Linked DNA regions of Lewinella sp. 4G2. The main gene of each other region encodes a partner of the protein of the gene in region 2 in a complex. Links are inferred from orthologs where the notes say so. Each region holds a gene or a part of one and is shown on either strand. Other genes may lie near its edges.

What was found.
Region 1: the proteins of metK (region 2) and groL are in contact, whole or in part, in a cryo-EM structure (PDB 8P4O), measured with the Escherichia coli proteins. The link is inferred for Lewinella sp. 4G2 from one-to-one orthologs.

Annotation. Positions count from the first base shown.
Region 1 is NZ_LVWJ02000014.1:3,886,444-3,891,227, forward strand. What follows is about bases 393-3,340. They hold groL (chaperonin GroEL), read left to right. Parts: upstream 393-1,018; coding sequence 1,019-2,662; downstream 2,663-3,340. Other genes in these bases: A3850_RS15935 (bifunctional 2-polyprenyl-6-hydroxyphenol methylase/3-demethylubiquinol 3-O-methyltransferase UbiG), read left to right, coding at 393-501; groES (co-chaperone GroES), read left to right, coding at 695-958; A3850_RS15950 (GbsR/MarR family transcriptional regulator), read left to right, coding at 2,967-3,340. Also shown: more of A3850_RS15935, read left to right, coding at 1-392; more of A3850_RS15950, read left to right, coding at 3,341-3,389; A3850_RS15955 (succinate dehydrogenase cytochrome b subunit), read left to right, coding at 3,588-4,292; A3850_RS15960 (fumarate reductase/succinate dehydrogenase flavoprotein subunit), read left to right, coding at 4,326-4,784.
Region 2 is NZ_LVWJ02000014.1:2,874,672-2,880,100, forward strand. What follows is about bases 1,103-3,933. They hold metK (methionine adenosyltransferase), read left to right. Parts: upstream 1,103-1,803; coding sequence 1,804-3,063; downstream 3,064-3,933. Other genes in these bases: manA (mannose-6-phosphate isomerase, class I), read right to left, coding at 1,103-1,617; A3850_RS12025 (hypothetical protein), read right to left, coding at 3,153-3,926. Also shown: A3850_RS12010 (hypothetical protein), read left to right, coding at 1-407; more of manA, read right to left, coding at 427-1,102; A3850_RS12030 (endo-1,4-beta-xylanase), read right to left, coding at 4,053-5,429. UniProt on the Escherichia coli protein: Catalyzes the formation of S-adenosylmethionine (AdoMet) from methionine and ATP.

The DNA of each region.
Region 1 (4,784 bases), 1.0 Mb from region 2 along the record:
AGCGCCGAACGCCTCGGTAAGTTTGACCTCATCGTGCTGCGCGACGTCATCGAGCACATTCACGATCAGGAGCGATTTCTGAGCATGGTCCACCGCTACCTTAAACCGGGCGGTCGCATCTTCTTCGGTTTCCCGCCGTGGCGGATGCCTTTTGGCGGTCACCAGCAGGTCTGTCAGAATAAGTTGCTCTCAAAATTGCCCTGGTTCCACTTGCTTCCAACCGGTGCTTACCGCCAGGTCCTCAAGCTAGGCGGTGAAACCCAGAAGCAAATTGATGACCTTGTGGAGATCAAGGAAACGGGGATCAGCATCAGCCGCTTTTCGCAATTGGTGCAAAAGACCGGTTTCAAGTTTGACCAGAAAGACCTCTGGTTCATCAACCCGAACTACCAGGTGAAATTTGGACTTGCGCCCCGCAAACTGCCCGGGCTCCTTGGTGCCTTCCCTTGGGTAAAAGACTTCTACACCACTTGCTGCTACGCGCTCATCAGTGCCAAATAAGCGGGCGCTGCCGCGGGTGCCAGGCAAAGGGTAAAATGGACCCGTCCGCTAACTGACAGAATAGACTGAAAAATTGTCGGGCTACTCCGTAAAGGGAGGGTGGCACGACCTATGCAGCACTCCGGTGGGCCATTCCGTACGATCCGGATGAGCCGCAGAAAATTATCCATTTCATATAACTAAATACGTAAGCATGAAGCCGATCAACGATCGAGTAGTAGTCAAAGCCGCCCCCGCAGAAGAAAAAACCAGTGGTGGTATCATCATTCCCGACACGGCCAAAGAGAAGCCCCAACGCGGTGAAGTAGTGGCCGTCGGCCCCGGTAAGGATGGCAACGCCATGACCGTTTCCGTAGGTGACACCGTCCTGTACGGTAAGTACGCCGGCCAGGAAGTAACCCTGGAAGGAAAAGACTACCTGATCATGCGCGAGGACGACATCCTCGTCATCGTCTAAGAGCAGGACGACTCCCGCTCCCCCACGAATCCATTTTAATAACTACAACTATATACAATTATGGCTAAGGAAATTAGCTTTGACAGATCCGCACGCGAGAAACTGCACGCCGGTGTGGATGCCCTCGCAAACGCAGTAAAAGTGACACTCGGCCCCAAAGGTCGCAATGTCGTTATCCAAAAATCCTTCGGTGCCCCCCAGGTAACCAAGGATGGTGTGACGGTCGCAAAAGAAATTGAGCTCGAAGACGCCGTCGCCAACATGGGCGCTCAGATGGTGAAGGAAGTAGCTTCCAAAACCGCTGACATCGCCGGTGACGGAACGACGACCGCCACCGTGCTGGCTCAGGCCATGATCCAGGCCGGTCTCAAAAACGTGACCGCAGGTGCCAACCCAATGGACCTCAAGCGCGGTATCGATCAGGCGACGAAGGTGATCATCGAAAACCTGAAGACCCAGAGCGAAGTCGTGGGTAACGATTTCGACAAGATCCAGCAGGTAGCATCCATATCCGCTAACAACGACAACGAAATTGGCGGCCTTATCGCTGACGCCATGAAGCGCGTATCTAAAGACGGTGTCATTACCGTCGAGGAAGCGAAGGGTACCGATACCTACGTTGAAGAGGTGATGGGTATGCAGTTCGACCGCGGTTACCTCAGCCCCTACTTCGTAACCGATACGGAGAGCATGGTAACGGAATACGACAACCCGTACGTACTGATCCACGACAAGAAGATCAGCAACATGCAGGACATCCTGCCCGTACTGGAGCAGGTGATCCAGAGCGGTCGCCCGCTGTTGATTATTGCCGAAGACATTGAATCTCAGGCACTCGGTGTATTGGTAGTCAACCGTCTCCGCGCCCAGTTGAAGGTCGTTGCCGTAAAGGCTCCCGGTTTCGGTGACCGCCGCAAGGCCATGCTGGAAGACATCGCCATCCTTACCGGTGGTACCGTCATCAGCGAAGAGAAAGGCTACAAGCTGGACCAGACTACGATGGACCTCCTCGGTACCGCCGAGAAGATCACCGTCGATAAGGACAATACGACCATCGTTAATGGTGCCGGTTCCCAGGAAACCATCAACGGCCGGATCGGACAGATCAAGCAGCAGATTGAAACCACTACATCTGACTACGACCGCGAGAAGCTCCAGGAACGCCTGGCCAAGCTTGCCGGTGGGGTGGCCGTCCTCTACGTAGGGGCCGCTACTGAAGTAGAAATGAAGGAGAAGAAGGACCGCGTCGACGACGCCCTCCACGCTACCCGCGCCGCCGTTGAGGAAGGCATCGTAGCCGGTGGTGGTGTCGCTCTGGTTCGTGCCATCAGTGCCCTGGAGGCAACGAAGGGTGAGAACGAAGACCAGAACATTGGTATCCAGATCGTCCGCAAGTCACTCGAGGCGCCCCTTCGTACCATCAGCGACAACGCTGGCGTAGAAGGTTCCGTAGTACTGCAGAACGTCCGCAACGGCGAAGGTTCTTACGGCTACAACGCGCGCACCGACGAGTACGGCGACCTAAAGGCCCAAGGTGTAATTGACCCCACGAAAGTGACGCGTATTGCACTGGAAAATGCAGCATCCATCGCTGGTATGGTCCTCACCACTGAGTGTGTCATCAACGACAAGCCAGAGCCCGAAGCGGGTGGCGCCGGTGGCCACAGCCACGGTATGCCCGGCGGAATGGGTGGCATGATGTAATTGCCCGGTTACCTACGGTGACCAAACTGTAAGACTAGAGCCTGTCGGAATCCTTTCCGGCAGGCTCTTCTTCTTTGGTGCTATTCACTTTAACTGGCGACTGGGCTACATACTAATTGGATTTAATTTCAGGCACACTTAACAGGTAAAGACCTGAAACAAGAAATACCCAGAATAAACCGAGGCCTGGTAAACCGAAATTGTCCTTTCAGTATTATTTGAAAGTATGGAATTAGAGGAAGGAAAACAACGGTTCATTGAAGCTTGGGGAGCACTCGGAAGTAGTTGGGGGGTAACTCGGACGATGGCACAGATCCATGCTTTGCTCTTGGTGTCTAGCGACCCGCAGAGTTCCGATGACGTGATGGAAGAACTGAAGATCAGCAGAGGCAACGTCAACACAAACATGCGTACCCTGGTGGAATGGGGCCTGGCCTACAAGAAGCTGATTCCCGGTGAACGCAAGGAATACTTCATTGCCGAAAAGGACATGTCCAAAGTGGTGAAGAGCATCGTGATCGCCCGCAAGAAAAGGGAACTGGAACCAATGCTCCGCTTACTCGATGAACTGACCGGCGTCGAGGGCCGCACCGCCGAAGCCGACGAATTCCGGGAAGTCGTTAAGGACCTCAAGCTTTATAGCCACAAAGCAGACTCAGCACTGGACGCACTGGTCAAAATGGACAGTAATTGGTTCTTCTCCACCTTTCTGTCTATGATCAAGTAATAGGTGTTAAATAGTTGACTTACAAGGGCTTGCTGTGGAATACAGAACCGCCTATCAGAGACGAGGGAAACTGTGTCACACAGACCCATTACTTAGAAACTGTCTAAACAAAACACCCCCGGGTATCCCCGTACAACCAACGACTTAAATCCGACCTTTAAGCACTAGTTTTGCGAAGTTTTGCTAAACTCAGTCACTATGAATTCTTGGATTGTCCGGTTCTTAACCTCCAGTATTGGGAAGAAGATCATCATGGCCCTCACTGGCCTTTTCTTGATCACCTTCCTGGCCGTCCACCTCGCTGGTAACCTGCAGTTGATCATGGCGGCGGATGGAGGTCAATCCTTTAATGAGTACGCGTACTTTATGACGAATAACCCCGTCATCAAATTCACGAGCTACGGCTTATACGCTTTCATTTTACTGCACGCAATTCAGGGTATTCTTCTTTGGCTTAACAACAAGAAGGCACGGGGAGCTACGGGTTATGCCGTGAAAAATGACCGGGTAGCTTCCGCCACCAAAAGCTCCATCTACATGGGTTCTTTGGGTACAGTTATCCTGATCTTCATCATTGTACACATGGTACAATTTTGGGCACAAATGAAATTCACGGATAACGTCGGGCTAGTCAACTACGGTGCTGAATATGACGTGAAAGACCTCTACACCCTGGTTAAAGGGGCATACACTAACATCTGGTTTGTCATTTTCTACGTGGTGAGCATGATCATGATTGCTTTCCACCTTGCGCACGGCTTTGAATCCGCTTTCCAAACCCTTGGGCTTAACCACCCAAAGTGGTCTCCCTTCATTCGGGTCATCGGCCGAGCTTACAGCATCCTGGTTCCGCTAGGGTTTGCGGCTATTCCGATCTTGATGTACATCCAGAACCAGCAGTAGCATAAACTATCACCCCCAAAATTTCTCCCGATCATGGCTTTACAATCTAACGTACCCCCCGGCGAATTAGGCAGTAAGTGGACGAAGTACCGCTCCTCCATGCCCCTCGTGGCCCCGAATAACAAACGCCGTATCGAAGTGATCGTGGTGGGTACCGGCCTGGCCGGTGGTGCCGCTGCTGCTACCCTCGGTGAGCTTGGCTACAAGGTGAAGGTTTTCACCTTCCACGATAGCCCCCGCCGCGCGCACTCCATCGCCGCACAGGGTGGTATCAACGCCGCTAAGAACTACCAGAATGATGGAGACTCCGTCTACCGTCTCTTCTACGATACCATTAAGGGTGGTGACTACCGCAGCCGCGAATCCAACGTGCACCGTTTAGCGGAGGTAAGCGTCAACATTATTGACCAGGCCGTAGCTCAGGGGGTTCCCTTCGCCCGTGAGTACGGTGGTCTTCTCGCCAACCGCTCCTTCGGTGGCGTGCAGGTAAGT
Region 2 (5,429 bases):
GAGACGTCTATACGATGATGGCCGTTTGTGGCCTGGCTTTCGTGACCCTGGTCTTCCTGGCCTTTCGACTCAATAAGATCGATAATCCGGACCCCCGGAAAAAAGTGTTGCTGCCCATGCTCGCCTACTTTATGGCCCTGCTCGCGCTGATGGGTTTCCTCGGCTCTTTCTGGTCGGTCTTCAAGTACCCGACGGTGGAGATCACCCAGCAAAATTTCCTGGTGGGCGATGAGACCTATCCGATACCACGTAGCCACGAAGTCAGGATTGAATCCTACGCCGGGACCGGTCTCAATAACAGTTCCCGCGTCCTCTTAATCCAGACGAAGGACCGCCGTACCTGGGCCTTCCCCGATGATCGTTACCCCATCACGGATATGCTACGCTTACTTAAGCGGGACCAATAATTTCCGGTAGTAACCTCCGCTAGAGGTTGACCCCGGCACGATAGATAACGGACTCCCGCAAAGCTCGCAGGGTGATCTTTTCGCCGGCGCCTACGAAGAGGGTACGGTGGTGCTCGTCCAACGTAAAGGATCCATTCAGCTCCTGGGCTTCCCCCGTCATTAGGAGTAGCATACAGGGGCCCTGGGTGGCGTCCACGGTTACTTGCCCACCTGCGTGCACCTGCGACAGCGCCAAAGCGAAATCGGGAGCTGGGGTGGGGTAGACGGACCAGTCGTCACCCCCTGATTCCGGTAACAAAATGGCCGGCTCGACGGGATGGGTAAGCGTGTGTTTGAGTAACTCCGGCACGTCGATGTGCTTCGGCGTGAGGCCACCGCGGAGTACGTTGTCGGAGTTGGCCATGAGTTCCAGACAGGTGCCGCGGAGGTAGGCGTGGGGGATGCCGGCGTCTTGAAAAATGCCTTCACCGGGCTTGAGGTGGACGATGTTCATCCAGTAAATGCTGAAGATCCCGCGATCGTGGTTACCGTTTTTGGTGTAGGTGCGGAAGGCTTCTGCGGCCCAGTAGTTCGGGGAAGAAAGATCGCCTGGTGCTTCTTCTTGTAACGTGCCGAAGAGCGGTTGCAACCAATTATTGATCTGAACTTGGTCTGCTGCCATCACGTGGCGGTATAGCTGCTCGATCCCGCCCTGTTGTAGCTCGCCAGCCAAGGCGTCCCACCCGGGAATAGTATTAAGTGTCTTTAGAATAGCAGCCTCACTACAGAAGCCGTGGAGCAGGTAAAAGTGGCTGATGGCTACGCCTAATTCTGGTTTGTGGTTGTCGTCGCGGTAATTACGGTTGGGTGCGTCGCGAGGAATTTCCCCCGCCGCTTCTTCGGCTGCAAAACCTTCCTCCGCGCCCTCCTTGTCGGGGTGCACCTGAATGGACAGCATTTCAGCAACGTCGAGAATTTTGAATAGATACGGCAACTGATTAGCAAATTGACTGGCGACTTGCTGCCCAAGTAAATCCGCCGGACTCATCGAAATAACCGTTGCGAGGTTCTTCCCGGAAGGGAGTGTTGCCGGTCCCTTAGCGTGCGTCCCCAGCCAGTACTCCGCCCAGGGTTGGCTAATCGCACCCTCTTGCTGTAGGAACTTGGGAATAAATTCCTCGCCGCCCCAGGCGTAGTGTTGAACCGTTCCGGTGATGGGGAAAACTGCCATTTAAGAGTGCGCTTAGCGGTGGTTGTTGCCAAACTAGCAATCTAACATGACTAAAGTTTAATGGCCCAGTAATTATAGTTTTTATGCAGGCAATTTGTTGTCCTCCACAACGATAAACTACCCGGCGCCAGAGGTTAAGGTATGTTCTACTTTACCTACCTTAGCGCCCCCATTAAATCGAAATGTATGCCCTACCTATTTACTTCGGAGTCCGTATCGGAAGGCCACCCCGACAAAGTCGCGGATCAAATCAGCGACAATCTCGTCGACCACTTTTTAGCCTTTGATCCTAACTCTAAAGTAGCCTGCGAAACGTTGGTAACTACCGGGCAGGTCGTGCTTGCTGGGGAAGTAAAATCAACCACCTATCTCGACGTACAGCAACTTGCGCGCGATGTCATCGAGCGGATCGGGTACACCAAGAGTGAGTACATGTTTGAAGCCAATAGCTGTGGTGTGCTGTCGGCCATCCACGAGCAGAGCCCCGACATCAACCAGGGGGTGGACCGCGCTAGCGCCGAAGAGCAGGGCGCCGGCGATCAGGGCATGATGTTCGGCTATGCAACCGACGAGACGGATAACTACATGCCGCTTGCGCTGGACCTAAGCCACAAGATCCTTCAGGAGCTCGCCGCCATCCGCAAAGCCGGTAAGAAGATGAAGTACCTGCGCCCGGACTCCAAGAGCCAGGTAACCATTGAGTACGACGATAAGCACCAACCAATCCGGATCGACTCCATCGTGGTATCAACCCAACACGATGATTTCGATAAGGACGAAAAGATGCTCGCACAAATCAAGGAAGACGTCATCAACATCGTCATCCCCAAAGTGAAGCGGGCCCAGAAGAAATCTATCCAGAAACTCTTCACTAAGGACATCACCTACCACGTCAACCCCACTGGCAAATTCGTGATCGGTGGCCCCCACGGCGATACCGGTCTGACCGGCCGTAAGATCATCGTCGATACCTACGGCGGTAAGGGTGCCCACGGCGGTGGCGCCTTCAGCGGTAAGGATCCGAGCAAAGTGGACCGGTCCGCCGCCTACGCGACCCGCCACATCGCCAAGAACCTCGTAGCTGCCGGTGTGGCCAGCGAAGTGTTGGTGCAGGTGAGTTACGCCATTGGCGTTGCCGAGCCTACCAATATCTACGTCAATACCTACGGTTCGGCTAAAGTGAAACTCACCGACGCACAGATCGCCGACAAGGTGATGGAGGTCTTCGACATGCGCCCCTACGCCATCGAAAAGCGCCTCAAACTGCGGAAGCCGATCTACTCCGATTCCGCTGCCTACGGGCACATGGGCCGGACGCCGGAAAAGAAGACCCTCACCTTTAAGGACGGCTCGGGTACCACTAAAACCATTAAGGTGGAGACCTTCACCTGGGAAAAGCTGGACTACGTAAAGCGTGTGCAGAAAGCTTTTAAGATCAAGGCGTAAGTCTGCTTTCCTGCCAAATAGAAAAGCCCCTTCCGAGTAAATCGGAAGGGGCTTTTTTATTAATCGTTACCAAGGCGTAGTTGGGCCGTTTAAAGCTTAATAAAGTTCCGCGTCACTGCTTGTCCGTCCGCGCGTAAACGAATGGCATATTCACCGGCGGCCAGCGCTGAGAGGTTGAACTTCCGGACGTCTCCCTTATAGTGGCGTATCTCACGGCATTCCATATTGAAGACAGTCACATCGGAGAAGGTAGGTAAGTCGTCACCCGAGATGGTGACGGGTCCACTGCGGTAGGGGTTGGGAAAGATATTGACTCGCGCGCCCCAATCAGGTTCAGCGGCTGTAGGCGTAAAGATGCCAGAGGGGGCCTCCGTGTAAGTCAGACGCCCGGGGATCGTATCAAAAGGTTGCGGCTGGAAAGTATCCTGATCACCAAATTCCGGTGCATTCATGCCCCTAAAGTAGATGGGGGAGTCCCCTTCTTTTTTGTCCTCCCGGCTAAAGCACAATTCCAGCATCACAGCGCCGGGTGCAACGGTAAAGCCGCGTGCCGTCTCGGATACAAATGAGACATTGAAGCTGGCCGGATCGGTAGAGGAGATCATTGCGTCGTTACCCACGAAATTGAAGGGGTTGTCGCCCAGCCGGGCTTCGGCGAAATCAAGCGCATCGCCGTCCCAACTCAGCGAGAATTGCATGGCGGCGATGTTATCCGGAAAGGAATCCGCGATGACGGGAATACAGACGATCGGGTCAGCGGTGATGATTTCAACCGTCGGGATGCGAATCGTGATGTCCGCTTGGGCGGACAACGAGGTACTCAGGCCACAAAAGACCAAAAGAGGTAAAAAATACTTGTTCATAGTGTTGTTGTGACTAAGGCTGTCCGCAACTCTGGACGAAATTTTAGGCTTAAGGTCACCCAAAGGTAAGCAACCGCTTTCATCACCAGGATGAAAGCGGTTGCTGCGAATCAATTCAGAAATGACTTACCAACGGATCACTTGCTCCGTTCCCGTCCGCACGCCATCGGTAAACCGCAGTTGGTAGCTGCCAGCGTTCAGGTAGATATCGAGGGTAGTGGCGCCGTGGCGCAGGGTGCCTTCCCAAATCTGGCGGCCGCTTACGTCGTAAAGGGTAGCCTCCAACTGTAGGGGCAGGTTGTTGCTGAGGGTGATCGCCCCCCGCCCGGGGTTGGGAAAAATGCTGACGCTACCCGTAGGTAGTTGTGGCCTTTCCGTACTGGTCAGCAATTGCGCGCAGTCCAGCGTCATATCGCTGTCTTCAGTCAGATTCATGCGGGTGGTCACTTCCTGGTCGCCACACATCAGGGTGATGGTGTACTCCCCCTTGAAGCCCCGGAGATCGGCCTGGCCGGACCCGTTGGTCGTTACCGTTTCGTCCGTCCACCAGTCGTTAAAGACGAGGTCGGTAAAGACCTTGTGGGTGGGGCGTTTTTCCCAGTTGGCGTAGTAGAGGTTAGCGCCCCGGTTCTGCCAGGTATCGACGTCCCACCAGTTCCAGAACATGAAAGCGTCCATACTCGGGTGGCTAAATGTCATCGTGAGGTAGTCCCGTAGGTAAGCTTTAGCCAGGGAGGTGTCCGTTGGCGTCCGCATATCAAATTCCGTGATCTTTTGGTCGAGTTGGAAACGGTTGTAGAAGTCATCGTAGATGTCCTCCACTTCGTAAATGCTATTGGGGCTACCACCGATGTGGGCCTGGAAGCCGATACCGGTGATGGGTGCGTCGGCGTCCACGATCTCCTGTACGAAGGATTGATACTGGTCGTAGATCAGGCTGCCAATTTCATTCTTGGCGCTGATGGTTACGTAGTCATTCAGGACCAGTTCTGCCTCCAGGGCGAGCTCCCGGGCGCGCTTAAATACCTCGGCGTAGATCTCGCGGCCAGTCTCGTAACCGGGGGTGCCCTTCAGAGCGCCTTCCAGGCTGCGGTTGGTATTGATCTCGTTGATGACATCCCAGTCTGTGACGGGCACGTCGAAGTTTTCGGTCTCCAGCATTTTGACCAGGTGGTTTTCGATCTGAGCCTTGAGGTAGTCCGGGTCGCCGGCGTTGTTCTCCATGCGGAAGGGCATATTGTCCCAGCCCGGCCACAGCAATACGTGGCCGCGCATGTGGATGTTACGGTCGGCGAGGTAGCTCACGGTGCGGCGCATCTGGGAGTTGGTGGTCACCCACTGTTGTTCCCAACCCGGCCATTTGAAGTCATTCTCAAAAACGATCGCGTTGAAACCATGCCCTTTCCCGTCCAGGTCAAAGAGGTTGCGGACGAACGTCTGAGAGTAACGCTGGCCACCGGGGAAGCGCGAGCCAGCTACGGCCGTACCGAACTTGAACTCGTG